Regions from separate parts of the Bradyrhizobium sp. CCBAU 25360 genome, predicted to be linked through region 1. Evidence: riboswitches for the same ligand, from Rfam matches in the RefSeq annotation. Region 1 holds a riboswitch; the other holds the start of a gene.
What was found. Region 1 has a riboswitch for S-adenosylmethionine ahead of XH81_RS09040 (O-succinylhomoserine sulfhydrylase). Riboswitches for the same ligand answer to the same signal wherever they lie in the genome.

Region 1 (6,213 bases):
CCACCGAGATCTTCATCTTCATCTCCGGCTACACCGCCGCCTTCGTCTACGGAAGGGCGATGCTGGAGAGCGGCGTCGTCATCGCCACCGCGCGCATCCTGCGCCGGGTCTGGCAGATCTACGTCGCCCACGTCTTCCTGTTCACGATCTTCCTCGCCGAAATCTCCTACGTCGCGACCAGGTTCGAGAACCCGCTCTACACCGAAGAGATGGGGATCATGGATTTCCTCAAGCAGCCCGACGTCACCATCGTGCAGGCGCTGCTGCTGCGCTTCCGTCCCGTCAACATGGACGTGCTGCCGCTCTACATCGTGCTGATGCTGGCACTGCCGCTGATCCTGTGGTCGATGAAATGGCGTCCCGACGTCACGCTCGGCCTCTCGGTCGCGCTCTACGCGGTCACCTGGGAATACGATCTTTACCTGTCGGCCTATCCTAACGGCTTCTGGGCCTTCAATCCCTTCGCCTGGCAATTGCTGTTCGTCTTCGGTGCATGGTGCGCGCTCGGAGGTGCGCGACGGATGTCGCGTATCCTGGCTTCGCCGGTGACGATGTGGATCTCGATCGCCTATCTCGCCGCGGCGTTCTACGTGACGCTGACCTGGTACGTGCCGCAGCTCTCCCAATTCATGCCGAAGCGGGTCGAGCAGTGGATGTATCCGATCGACAAGACCGATCTCGACGTGCTGCGCTTCACGCATTTCCTGGCGCTGGCCGCGCTCACCGTGCGCTTCCTACCCCGGGATTGGCCGGGCTTGAAATCGCGCTGGCTGCGACCATTGATTCTATGCGGCCAGCATTCTCTCGAGATCTTCTGCCTCGGTGTCTTCCTGGCCTTCGCCGGGCATTTCATTCTCGCCGAAGTCTCCGGCGGGGCAGCCATGCATGCGCTGATTAGTCTCTCCGGGGTCCTGATCATGTGGGGCGTGGCCTGGGTGATTTCGTGGTACAAGCGCGTGGCTGACAAGAGCGGTGCGAAAACCAAAAACGCCGTCGGCAACGCCGATCTGGCGGGAGGGGGCTGATGAAGGCGAAGGTTCTCCTGAGCCTGGTCCTGCTATGCGGTAGCCTCGCCGCGCCTGTGGCGCGGGCGGGCGATGCTGCGCCTGGCGCTGCCACCGCGCCCGCGGCGTGCGAATTGCCGTCCTATCTGCTTACCAGCGAAAGCCAGCTTCCCAAGGTCGCCGAGGCCATCAAGGCCGGCAAGCCGCTCGAAATCCTGGTCATCGGCAGCCGCTCGACCACGATTCCGTCCTCGGAGGGCAGCTCCTATCCGGCGCGCATGGAAGCGGTTCTGAAGGAAAAGCTGCCGCCGTCGGAAGCGGTGCACGTCTCCGTAGAAATACAGAGCAAGCGAACGGCGGAGGAGGCCGCCTCGACCTTCGTTAAGCTGATGGAAGCAAAAACGCCTACTTTGGTCGTCTGGCAGACCGGGACCGTGGATGCCATCCGATCCATCGATCCCGACGAATTTCGCAGCGCAGTCACCGAGGGGGTTATTGCGTTGCAAAAGGCAGGGGCCGACGTCGTCTTGATGAATTTGCAGTACAGCCCGCGTACCGAAACGATGATCTCGGCCCAGCCATTTCTCGATAATATGCGCGTCGTGGCGCAGGAGCATGATATTCCGCTGTTCGATCGCTTCACGATCATGCGGCAGTGGAATGATCAGGGTCAGTTCGACCTGTTCAGCCCGTCCCGCGGGCCCGAACTGGCGAAGCAGGTTCATGATTGCCTTGGCCGGGCGTTGGCACAGTTCGTGATCGACGCAGCCCATCTGGAGCCGGCCCAGCAGCAAAATTGAGGTCTAGCGTTAATGAGTTCTCTCCGCCCTTTTTGCCTGACGGCATGGTTGGCCGCGCCTGCAGCAGCAGTGCTGTTGTTGCTGGCGCCGGCCCCGCAGTCCCATGCGCAGACGCAAGCCGCACAGGCGACGCCTGCACCCGCGCAGTCGGCTGATCCCGCGCCCGCCTCGCCCTCACAGACCAATGTCGCCGCAACCTCTCCCGAGCAGCGCGGCATCACCGCGCGCGCCATCGACAAGGTGAAACAGGTCGCCAAATCCGCCGGCGACGTCTTCAACCGCGTGCCCTGCCTGCCGCCGAAGGGCGGCTCCAAGGCGATGGGCTCGCTGCCGCATGTCGCGGGCAAGCTCGTCGCCGGCCAGCCCGTCCTCATCGTCGCGTTCGGCTCGTCGTCGACCGCAGGATTCGGCGCGAGCTCGCCGGAGTTCAATTATCCGAATCGTCTTGCCGCCCAGCTGCGCCGCCATTATCCGACCGCCGACATCACCGTCGTCAATGCCGGCGTCGGCGGCGAGGATGCGCCCGAGATGATGAAGCGTCTCCAGACCCAGGTGATCGACGTGCATCCGGATCTCGTGATCTGGCAGGTCGGCACCAACGCGGTGCTGCGCAATCTCGATCCCGGCGACACCGCCAAAATGGTCGAGGACGGCATCAGCCGCATCCAGGCCGCCGGCGGCGCTGACATCGTGCTGGTCGATCCGCAATATTCGCCGGCCGTCAACCAGCGCGGCGAAAGCGCCGGCAAGATGGTGAAGCTGCTCGGCAAGGTCGCCGAGCTTCGTCACGTCGGCATCTTCCCGCGCTTCGAGGTGATGCGCGACTGGCACGAGAACCAATCGATTCCGGTCGAGAGCTTCGTCATCGCAGACGGCCTGCACATGAACGATTGGGGCTATGCCTGCTTCGCCCAGCTGCTCGGCGACGACATCATCCGCTCGGTGGGGCAGATCAAGCTGGGCGTGAACGTGCCGGGGGATGTGCGGACCTATCGGCCGATGTAGGCACGCTGCCGTAGGGTGGGCAAAGGCGCAAAGCGCCGTGCCCACCACCTCGTCGTTGTAATCGAGAACGGTGGGCACGCTTCGCTTTGCCCACCCTACGATTGCGAATACGTGGCTACGCCTTCTCCAGCGCCGCCGTCAGATCCTCGATCAGATCATCGGCATGCTCGAGCCCCGCGGAGAAGCGGATAAAACCTTCGCTGATGCCGAGCGCGGCGCGGTCCTCCGGCTTCAGACGCTGATGCGTCGTGGTCGCCGGATGCGTGACGAGGCTCTTGGCGTCGCCGAGATTGTTCGAGATCTTCGCCAGCTTCAATTCGTTGAGCACGCGGAACGCTGCAGCCTTTCCGCCCTTGACCTCGAAGCCGACCAGCGTCGAGCCGCCACGCATCTGCTTCTTCACCAGCGCTGCCTGCGGATGATCGGCGCGGCCCGGGAAAACCAGCCGCGAGATCTTCGGATGGCTCGCGAGCACGTCGGCGATGCGCGCGGCGGTGTCGGTCTGCGCGCGCACGCGTACGCCCAGCGTCTCCAGGCCCTTGAGCAGGACCCAGGCGTTGAACGGCGAGATCGACGGGCCGGTCTGGCGCATGAAATTGTGGATGTGCTCGGCGATGAAGGCTTCCGACGACAGGATGATGCCGCCGAGGCAGCGCCCCTGGCCGTCGATGTGCTTGGTCGCGGAATAGACCACGACGTCGGCCCCGAGCGCGAGCGGGCTCTGCCAGATCGGCGTTGCGAACACGTTGTCGACGACGAGCCGCGCGCCGCCCTTGTGCGCGATCTCGGCAATCCCGGGAATGTCGAGCACGTCGAGGGTCGGGTTGGTCGGGCTCTCCAGGAAGAACGTCTTGGTGTTCGGCCTGACGGCGCGCTGCCATTGGTCGAGATCGAGACCGTCGACCAGCGTGGTCTCGATGCCGTAGCGCGGCAGCAGGTCCTGGATGACGTAGAGGCACGAGCCGAACAGGGCGCGGGAGGCCACGACGTGGTCGCCGGCCTTGAGAGGCGCCAGGATCGCCGTCGTCACCGCGGCCATGCCGGTCGCCGCCGAGCGGGCGGCTTCGGCGCCTTCGAGCTCGATCATGCGGCGCTCGAACATCGCGATGGTGGGATTGGAGTAGCGCGAATAGATGAAGCCCGGATCCTCGCCCTTGAACCGCGCCTCGCATTGCTCCGCGGTGTCGTAGACGTAGCCTTGCGTCAAGAACAGCGCCTCCGACGTCTCGCCATATTGCGAGCGCAGGGTGCCGGAATGGACCAGGCGGGTTTCGGGACGGTAGTTGGTGGTCGACTTCGACATAGGTACCTCCGACATGACCGTCTCGTCGAAAACGGTCACAAAAAAACCGGCCTGGATATATCCACGGGCCGGGATCACAGAGGTCCCCGGCCTGTTTAGCGACTTATTTAACGTGGCTGCAAGCCGGCCGGCTCAAATCACCACGGGATAAGTGATGCTCATATTCCGCAATGCCCTTTCCGTCAAGGCGTCCATCGGATAGCCGTAAAAGACTTGTATTTCCGGCATGTCCGGATGCATCTGACCCCTGATGAGGACCCCCGGTTGACGTTCACGGTCGCGCCCGACGCCAATGGTATCCTGCCCGACCGCATGATCGCGGCGATGGCGGCGGCGGGTCTCATCCTGCCCGCCTATGACTTCGTCGAGAGCCAGATCCAGCCGGCGAGCCTCGATCTGCGTCTCGGCGACATCGCCTATCGCGTCCGCGCCAGCTTCCTGCCCGGTCCCGGCGCCACCGTCGCCGAGCGCATCGACGAATTGAAGCTGCACGAATTCAGCCTCGCCGACGGCGCGGTGCTGGAGACCAACTGCGTCTACATCGTGCCGCTGCTGGAGAGCCTCGCGCTGCCGCCGGAGATCGTCGCGGCGGCGAACCCGAAGAGCTCCACCGGCCGGCTCGACGTCTTCACCCGCGTCATCGCCGACGGCACCCGCCGCTTCGACATGATCGGCGCCGGCTATCACGGCCCGCTCTATGCCGAGATCAGCCCGAAGACGTTTCCGGTGCTGGTCAGCGAGGGCTCGCGTCTGTCGCAGGTGCGCTTCCGCACCGGTGACGCCATCCTCAATGCCGACGAGCTCGATGCGCTTCATGCCGCCGAGCGCCTCGTCGATATCGACGATGCCGATCTCTCCGGCGGCGTCGCCGTCTCCGTCGATCTCTCCGGCGAGAAAGCGAACGGCTTCGTCGGCTACCGCGCCAAGCGCCACACCGGTGTGGTCGACGTCGATCGTCGCGCCGGCTATTCCGTCGAGGACTTCTGGGAGCCGATCTCGGCCCGCCCGGACGGCAGTCTGATCCTGGATCCCGGCGAGTTCTACATCCTGGCCTCGAAGGAAGCCGTGCAGGTGCCGCCCGACTACGCCGCGGAGATGGTGCCGTTCGATCCGCTGGTCGGCGAATTCCGCGTGCACTATGCCGGATTCTTCGATCCCGGCTTCGGCTATGCCGGCGCGGGCGGGCTAGGATCGCGCGCCGTGCTCGAAGTGCGTTCGCGCGAAGTGCCGTTCATCCTCGAGCACGGCCAGATCGTCGGCCGCCTCGTCTACGAGAAGATGCTGGCCCGTCCCGACGCGATGTACGGCCAACGCATCGGCTCCAACTACCAGGCCCAGGGCCTCAAACTATCGAAGCATTTTCGGGTGTAGCCCGATCCTGTAGCCCGGATGGAGCGCAAGCGTAATCCGGGGCAGTCTCACTCGTGGCACGATCCCGGATTACGCTCCGCTCCATCCGGGCTACATGCGAGGTGACGACATGAGCAACCCATCCGAACTCGACGCAAAGATCGCCGAAGACGTCGCGGATGCGCTGATCTATTCGGACCGCTCCGGCACGATCATGCGATGGAACCGCGCAGCGACGGCCCTGTTCGGCTTCTCCGCGACGGAAGCGCTCGGCCAGAATCTCGACCTGATCATTCCCGAGCATTTGCGCGCCGCGCACTGGAAAGGTTTCGAGGCCGCACTCGCGAGCGGCAGCATGAAGCTTGCGGGCAGGCCGACACTGACCCGCGCGCTGCACAAGAGCGGTCGCAAGCTCTACATCGAGATGACCTTCGCGCTGGTGCGGGATTCCGGCGGCAACGTCCTGGGATCGGTCGCGATGGCGCGCGATGTCACCGAACGGGTCGAGCGAGAGCGCGCGGCCAAGACGCCACCGCAAACTTCGTGATGCGGAATTGGCGGGTGGCCACGCAGGGCGCTCTGCACGGGCGTCATGTTGCCTGCCGGAAGGTGCGGTGACACACTCGATCGCAACACGATCGGGAGCGAAACGAATGACCGCCGCAGCTGACGCCGCGCAGGAAGCTCAATGGAAGCGCTGGCGTGCGGTCGCCGACCTCTACCACGCCTATTTCACCGGCCTCATTCTCAC
Region 2 (6,213 bases), on a different contig from region 1:
ACCTGATCGACGATCCCGAGCTCCATCACCCGCGCGCGGGTCTTCTCCGAGCGCGCGGTGGTGACGATTTCGCCCGCCAGGCCCTGGAGCTTCGCAGCGCGCGCGATCGAGCCGCCGATCAGGCCGAAGCCGATCAGCGCGACGCGCTGGAAGTGCGGTGCGCTGCTCATTTGCCGGCCATGAAGTCGCGCAAGCCGTCGACCACGAGGCGGTTGGCCTCCTCGGTGCCGATGGTCATGCGCAGCGAATGCGGCAGGCCGTAATTCTTCAAGCCGCGCAGCACGAGGCCCCGCTTGGTCAGGAAGGCGTCGGCGTCATCCGCGGTCTTGCCCTTGTCGGCCGGGAAGTGGATCAGCACGAAATTGGCGACGCTCGGCGTCACCTTCAGCCCAAGCTTGCCGATCTCCTCGGTCAGCCAGTTGCGCCAGGTCTCGGTGAATTGCTTCGACATCGCCTGGTGCGCAGTGTCCTCGATCGCGGCGACCGCGGCATACATCGCCGGCGTCGACACGTTGAACGGGCCGCGGATGCGGTTGACCGCGTCGATGATGTGCTCGGGGCCGAACATCCAGCCGATGCGCAGTGCGGCGAGGCCGTGGATCTTGGAGAAGGTGTGCGTCACCACCGTATTCTCGGTGGTAGCGACCAGTTCGATCCCCATCTCGTAGTCGTTGCGCGAGACGTAGTCGCAATAGGCGGCATCGAGCACCAGCAGCACGTGCGACGGCAGGCCGGCGCGCAGGCGCTTGACCTCGTCGAACGGCACATAGGTGCCGGTCGGATTGTTGGGATTGGCGAGCCAGACCAGCTTTGTCTTCGGCGTCACCGCCTTGAGGATGGCGTCGACGTCGCAGGTGAGGTTGGTCTCCTGCGCAACGACGTTCTTGGCGCCCACCGCCATGGTCGCGATCGGGTAGACCAGGAAGCCGTGCGTGGTGGAGATCGCCTCGTCACCCTGGCTGAGATAGGTGTGGGCGAGCAGATTGAGGATCTCGTCCGAGCCAGCGCCGCAGATGATGCGGTTCGGGTCGAGCCCGAAGGAGCGGCCGATCGCCTCGCGCAGCACGCGCGAGGTTCCTTCCGGATAGTCTTCCAGGTGATCCGCCACGTGCTTGAACGCCTCGATCGCCTTGGGCGAGGGCCCGAACGGCGTCTCGTTGGCCGACAGCTTGAACACCTTGCGGCCCGGCTCGGCGACCGGGCTCTTGCCGGGCGTGTAGGGCGCAATATCGAGAATGCCGGGATTCGGCACGGGGCGGGACATCTTGAACTCCGAAAATGGCGGGGCGCGGCGCGTGGTTTACGATTTCGCCCCGGTCGGGGGCACCGTATAGCGCGTTGCGTGGCTGCCGACGAGGGCTGTAGAGCGCACCGAGGCCCCCGCCTCGATCAGGGCAGCCCTGATTTTGTCGATGCTGGTCGCGCTCGTGACCGAGACCAGCAGCGCCGCGCCGTCGAAGGCGGTATCAGGCACCGCCACGATCTCGGCGAGCGGCGACAGGGCGCGCGCGACCTCGGCGTTCCACCCGGACACGCGGACGCTGAAGGTTTCGACCTCCGTCACCAGGGCGCTGTCGGCGACGCGCGAGATCGCGAACACCGGCAGTGCGGCCGGATGATCGGCGCGCTCGACGAAGGGCATCCGCGCGATGATTTTTGGCGCGCCTTCCGTTTCGAGCAAGAGCCACCATGGCGTGCGGCTGGACGTCGCCGAGACCAGCGCCAGATCCCCCTTGGATTTCGCCACCGCCTCGACTGCGGCCTGTGCGCTGAAATGCGCGACGTAAGGCACCGTGAAGCCGAAATGGAAGCGCGCGGAATCGCGCATCGCCGGCTCACTCGCCGAGATGTCGGCATGCACCGAGAACGGTGCCTGCACGTAAGTGAACGTCGAGATGATGACGCGCCAGATGCTCTCGACCGTGTCGAGCGGCAGGATGCCGCGATGGCGCTGCACGATCTCGCGCATCATGGCGGCCTCGCGCGCCGGGCGGAACGCCGAGCCGACCTCCTGGGTCTGCTTCACCTGGATCAGGCGGTCGATGATGTCGCCGCGCTGCATCAACAGGCGATGCATGCCCTCGTCGATCGCGTCGATCTCCTTGCGCAGTTCCTGGAGCGATGGTGGCGCGGGCGGACGTTGGGACATGTCTGGCTGTCGATGGTTTCGATGGGGGATGTCCTGATTAGGCAGTCAGGGCATCGAAAGCAAAGAGAAATCACGTCCTTTTCGGACGACGCGTGAGAGACGAATTGGGCCGATCCGGGCCGCGACTTGACGAAAACCGCCCAAGACGGTAGCTTTTGCCCGTTCCGTGGTCATTTGAGCCGGCCGGCTTGCAGCCACGTTAAAAAACTCGCTAAACAGGCCGGGGACGCTTCCGATCCCGGCCGAACCTATCGTTCAGGCCGGGTTTTTCATGGCCTGATGCAAGTGGCGATCACGCGTTTGATCGCAAACGAGGTCGATGGTCAGATGGGTGGCGTCAAGTCGATACCGAGTCCTGCGATCAGCGCCGACGAGCGGTCGCACGAGGTGGATCATCCAAGCTCGCAGATCGCGCATTTCGGCGCCGAGCAGCCGCTGCGGCTCGATTGCGGCGTCGATCTCACCCCGTTCCAGATCGCCTACCAGACCTATGGCGAGCTCAACGCCGATCGCTCCAACGCGGTGCTGATCTGCCATGCGCTGACCGGCGACCAGCATGTCGCCAATGTGCATCCCGTCACCGGCAAGCCCGGCTGGTGGGAGACGCTGGTCGGCCCCGGCCGACCGATAGATCCCAAGCACTACTTCATCATCTGCTCCAACGTGATCGGCGGCTGCATGGGCTCGACCGGGCCGGCCTCGATCAATCCTTCCACCGGCAAGGTCTGGGGTCTCGATTTCCCCGTCATCACCATCCCCGACATGGTGCGTGCGCAGGCGATGCTGGTCGACCGGCTCGGCGTCGACACGCTGTTTGCGGTCGTCGGTGGCTCGATGGGCGGCATGCAGGTGCTGCAATGGACCGCCGCCTATCCGGGCCGCGTGTTCTCCGCGCTGGCGATTGCCTGCGCGACGCGGCACTCGGCGCAGAACATCGCCTTCCACGAGCTCGGCCGCCAGGCCGTGATGGCCGATCCCGACTGGCACGGCGGCGGCTATGCCGATCACGGCATCCATCCGCATCGCGGGCTCGCGGTGGCGCGGATGGCGGCGCACATCACCTACCTCTCCGATGCCGCGCTGCATCGCAAGTTCGGCCGGCGCATGCAGGACCGCGAGCTGCCGACCTTCTCGTTCGACGCCGACTTCCAGGTCGAGTCCTATCTGCGCTACCAGGGCTCGTCCTTCGTCGAGCGCTTCGACGCCAATTCCTATCTCTATCTGACGCGCGCGATGGACTATTTCGACATCGCCGCCGACCATGGCGGCGTGCTCGCAAGGGCGTTCGCGGAAATTGCGACCCGCTTCTGCGTGGTCTCCTTCACCAGCGACTGGCTGTTCCCGACCTCGGAATCGCGCGCGCTGGTGCACGCGCTGAATGCGTCGAGCGCACGGGTGTCGTTCGCCGAGATCGAGACCGATCGCGGCCACGACGCCTTCCTGCTCGACGTTCCCGAATTCTTCGACATTTCCCGCGCCTTCCTGCAATCGGCGGGCAAGGCGCGTGGACTGAAGGATGGCTAGCATGTCTGTGCAGGAAGTATTGCCGCTGGGCGGCCTTGCGACCGGATCGTCCGGCCAGTTTCGCGCCGATCATCTGCTGGTCGCCGAGATGGTCAAGCCGGGCTCGAAAGTGCTCGACGTCGGCTGCGGCGAGGGCGACCTGCTTCAGCTGCTGGAGACCCGCGGCATCGACGGCCGCGGCATCGAGCTGTCGCGCGAGGGTGTCAATCGCTGCGTCGCCAAGGGCCTTGCGGTGGTGCAGGGCGATGCCGACACTGACCTCGTCAATTATCCGGATGACGCCTTCGACTACGTGATCCTGTCGCAGACGCTGCAGGCGACGCGGCAGCCGCGCGTGGTGCTGGAGAATCTGCTGCGCATCGGCCGCCGCGCCATCGTCTCGTTCCCGAATTTCGGTTTCTGGAGGATGCGGCTCCAGCTCCTGGTCGGCGGCCACATGCCGCGCACCGAGAATTTGCCGGCGACCTGGTACGACACCGCCAACATCCATTTCTGCACCATCAAGGATTTCGTGCAGCTCTGCGACGAGATCAACGTCAAGATGGAGCGCTCGGTCGCGCTCGATCTCTACGGCCGCCCGGTGCCGCTGAATCTGCCCTGGTGGGTGTGGAACATGTTCGGGGAGCAGGCGGTGTTCCTGCTCAGCCGGGGCGGGGGGAAGTGACGCCGTAGGCGTCATTCCGGGGCGCGCGTAGCGCGAGCCCGGAATCCATCGTGCAACAACGCCCGCAGCCCGATGGATTCCGGGTCTGCGCCTTCGGCGCATCCCGGAATGACAGCTAGTGTGGAGCCAGCGACCTCAGGTCGCGCGCCGGCCATCGTCCCGCTTCCACCAGCGTCACGAACCGCTCCACGCTTTCGTTGAACAGCGCGGGCTCTTCGAGATTGAGCACGTGGCCTGACTTCGGAAACATCGTCAGCCCTGCCGCGGGCAGATGCTTCTTCAGGAACAGGCTCGGTCCGACGCATAGATCGTCCTCGTCGCCGCAGATGATCAGCGCCGGCGTCGATGCGCGCTTGATCGCATCCGTCATCGTGTAGATAGAGGGGCGGCCGCCCTGGAAGCCGCGCATCGTGCGCGCCGATCCCTTGGCGTCATGCCGTGCCAGCGCGGCGTAGAAATCGGTGTGGCCGCGCGGGTCCTTCACCAGGAAGGGAATCCGGCTCGGCGCCTCGCGCGTGACCTTTGCGACCTCGGCGGAGCCCAGTGTCTCGAACTGCTCGGCGTTGGCGCGGCACTGCTTGCGCCAGGCCTCCAGGTTCTCGATCTCCGAACCGGAGCCGACGCCGGCCAGCGTCATCGACAGCGCGCGCTGCGGCGCGTTCAGCCCGATCTGGAGCGACGAGTAGGCGCCCATCGACAGGCCGACCAGATGCGCGCGCTCGATCCTGAGATGATCGAGCACCGCGAGCGCATCGGTGTAGAAATGCGTGTAGCTGTAGACCTCACCCTCAGGCACGTCCGACGGCGTGTAGCCGCGCGCCGAATAGGTGATGCAGCGGTGGCCGCGCGAGAAGTAGCGCATCTGCGGCTCCCAATTGGTGTGGTCGGCCGCGAACTCGTGCAGAAAAATGATTGGCGTTCCCTGACCCGCTTCTTCGAAATAGATGCGGACGTCGTCCCTGGTCGTGGCGTGGGGCATTAACCGTTTCCCTCTCTTAAAGCCGCCTTTGCAGGATTGCAGTTAATGCTGTTGTCGGCAATGCGGCAGCCTCAAGCCAGTATCGGCACAAAATCATCGCAGCTATTCGCAGGCAGCCCGCGTCTTTTTCTCGCCACATCGGACGGCTTAACGGCCAGACCGATGTCGGCCGTTGCACGGGCCGATTGGGAAGTGGGGTGTCAACGAAGGATGAAGAATGTTCGAGTTGTTTGCGTCTCGCCTGTCGCGTTGTGTTGTCGCGCTGGCGATCTTCTTCGCGGCGGTTGCCGCGTTCGTTTCTCCAGCCTCAGCGCGGCCGCATCATCGTCATAGCGCAGAGCGGCACGCACACGTGCACCACGCCAGACATCATCACTACCGCCACCATGCACGCAGCTCGCGCTTCGAGCGCAGCGCGGCGCAGCTGCGGGCGAGCGGATTCGCCGACACCCAGGCGAGCTATGATCCGAACGCCAATAGCGGCGGCATGGCCCACAAGGCCATGGTGAACACCGCAACGGCCAATAGCGGCGGCTTCGGCGGCGGATCGAACCTCGTATCCGAGGCGCGCCGCTATGTCGGCGGCAATCCGACCGGGCGCGGCAGCCTGTGGTGCGCGCGTTTCATGAACATGGTGCTGGAGCACACCGGCCATAAGGGTTCGGGCTCCGACATGGCGAGCTCGTTCGCGCGTTACGGCACCCGTGTCTCCGGTCCGCAGGTCGGCGCCATCGCGGTGATGTCGCGCGGCCGCCGCGGCGGTCATGTCGGCATCATCACCGGCATCGACGCGCAGGGCAATCCGATCATGATCTCCGGCAACAACGGCAACCGCGTCCGCGAAGCCCCGGTTTCGCGCGGCCGGATTTATGCCTATGTGATGCCGAACTAACGGTG

Region 2: it holds a riboswitch for S-adenosylmethionine, as region 1 does, so the genes downstream of both, metX (homoserine O-acetyltransferase MetX) here and XH81_RS09040 (O-succinylhomoserine sulfhydrylase) in region 1, are expected to answer to the same signal.

The regions. Positions count from the first base shown of each region.
Region 1 covers NZ_LBJA01000032.1:3,753-9,965, reverse strand. Annotated here, with positions in the region: gene XH81_RS09055 (OpgC domain-containing protein) at 1-1,025, shown strand, start outside; gene XH81_RS09050 (SGNH/GDSL hydrolase family protein) at 1,025-1,804, shown strand; gene XH81_RS09045 (SGNH/GDSL hydrolase family protein) at 1,817-2,809, shown strand; gene XH81_RS09040 (O-succinylhomoserine sulfhydrylase) at 2,925-4,112, opposite strand; SAM riboswitch at 4,187-4,266, opposite strand; gene XH81_RS09035 (2'-deoxycytidine 5'-triphosphate deaminase) at 4,347-5,483, shown strand; gene XH81_RS09030 (PAS domain S-box protein) at 5,593-6,009, shown strand; gene XH81_RS09025 (hypothetical protein) at 6,116-6,213, shown strand, end outside.
Region 2 covers NZ_LBJA01000041.1:236,850-243,062, forward strand. Annotated here, with positions in the region: gene XH81_RS22755 (prephenate/arogenate dehydrogenase family protein) at 1-170, opposite strand, end outside; gene hisC (histidinol-phosphate transaminase) at 167-1,264, opposite strand; gene XH81_RS22765 (chorismate mutase) at 1,301-2,149, opposite strand; SAM riboswitch at 2,306-2,385, shown strand; gene metX (homoserine O-acetyltransferase MetX) at 2,477-3,673, shown strand; gene metW (methionine biosynthesis protein MetW) at 3,675-4,337, shown strand; gene XH81_RS22780 (alpha/beta fold hydrolase) at 4,453-5,316, opposite strand; gene XH81_RS22785 (TIGR02594 family protein) at 5,534-6,208, shown strand.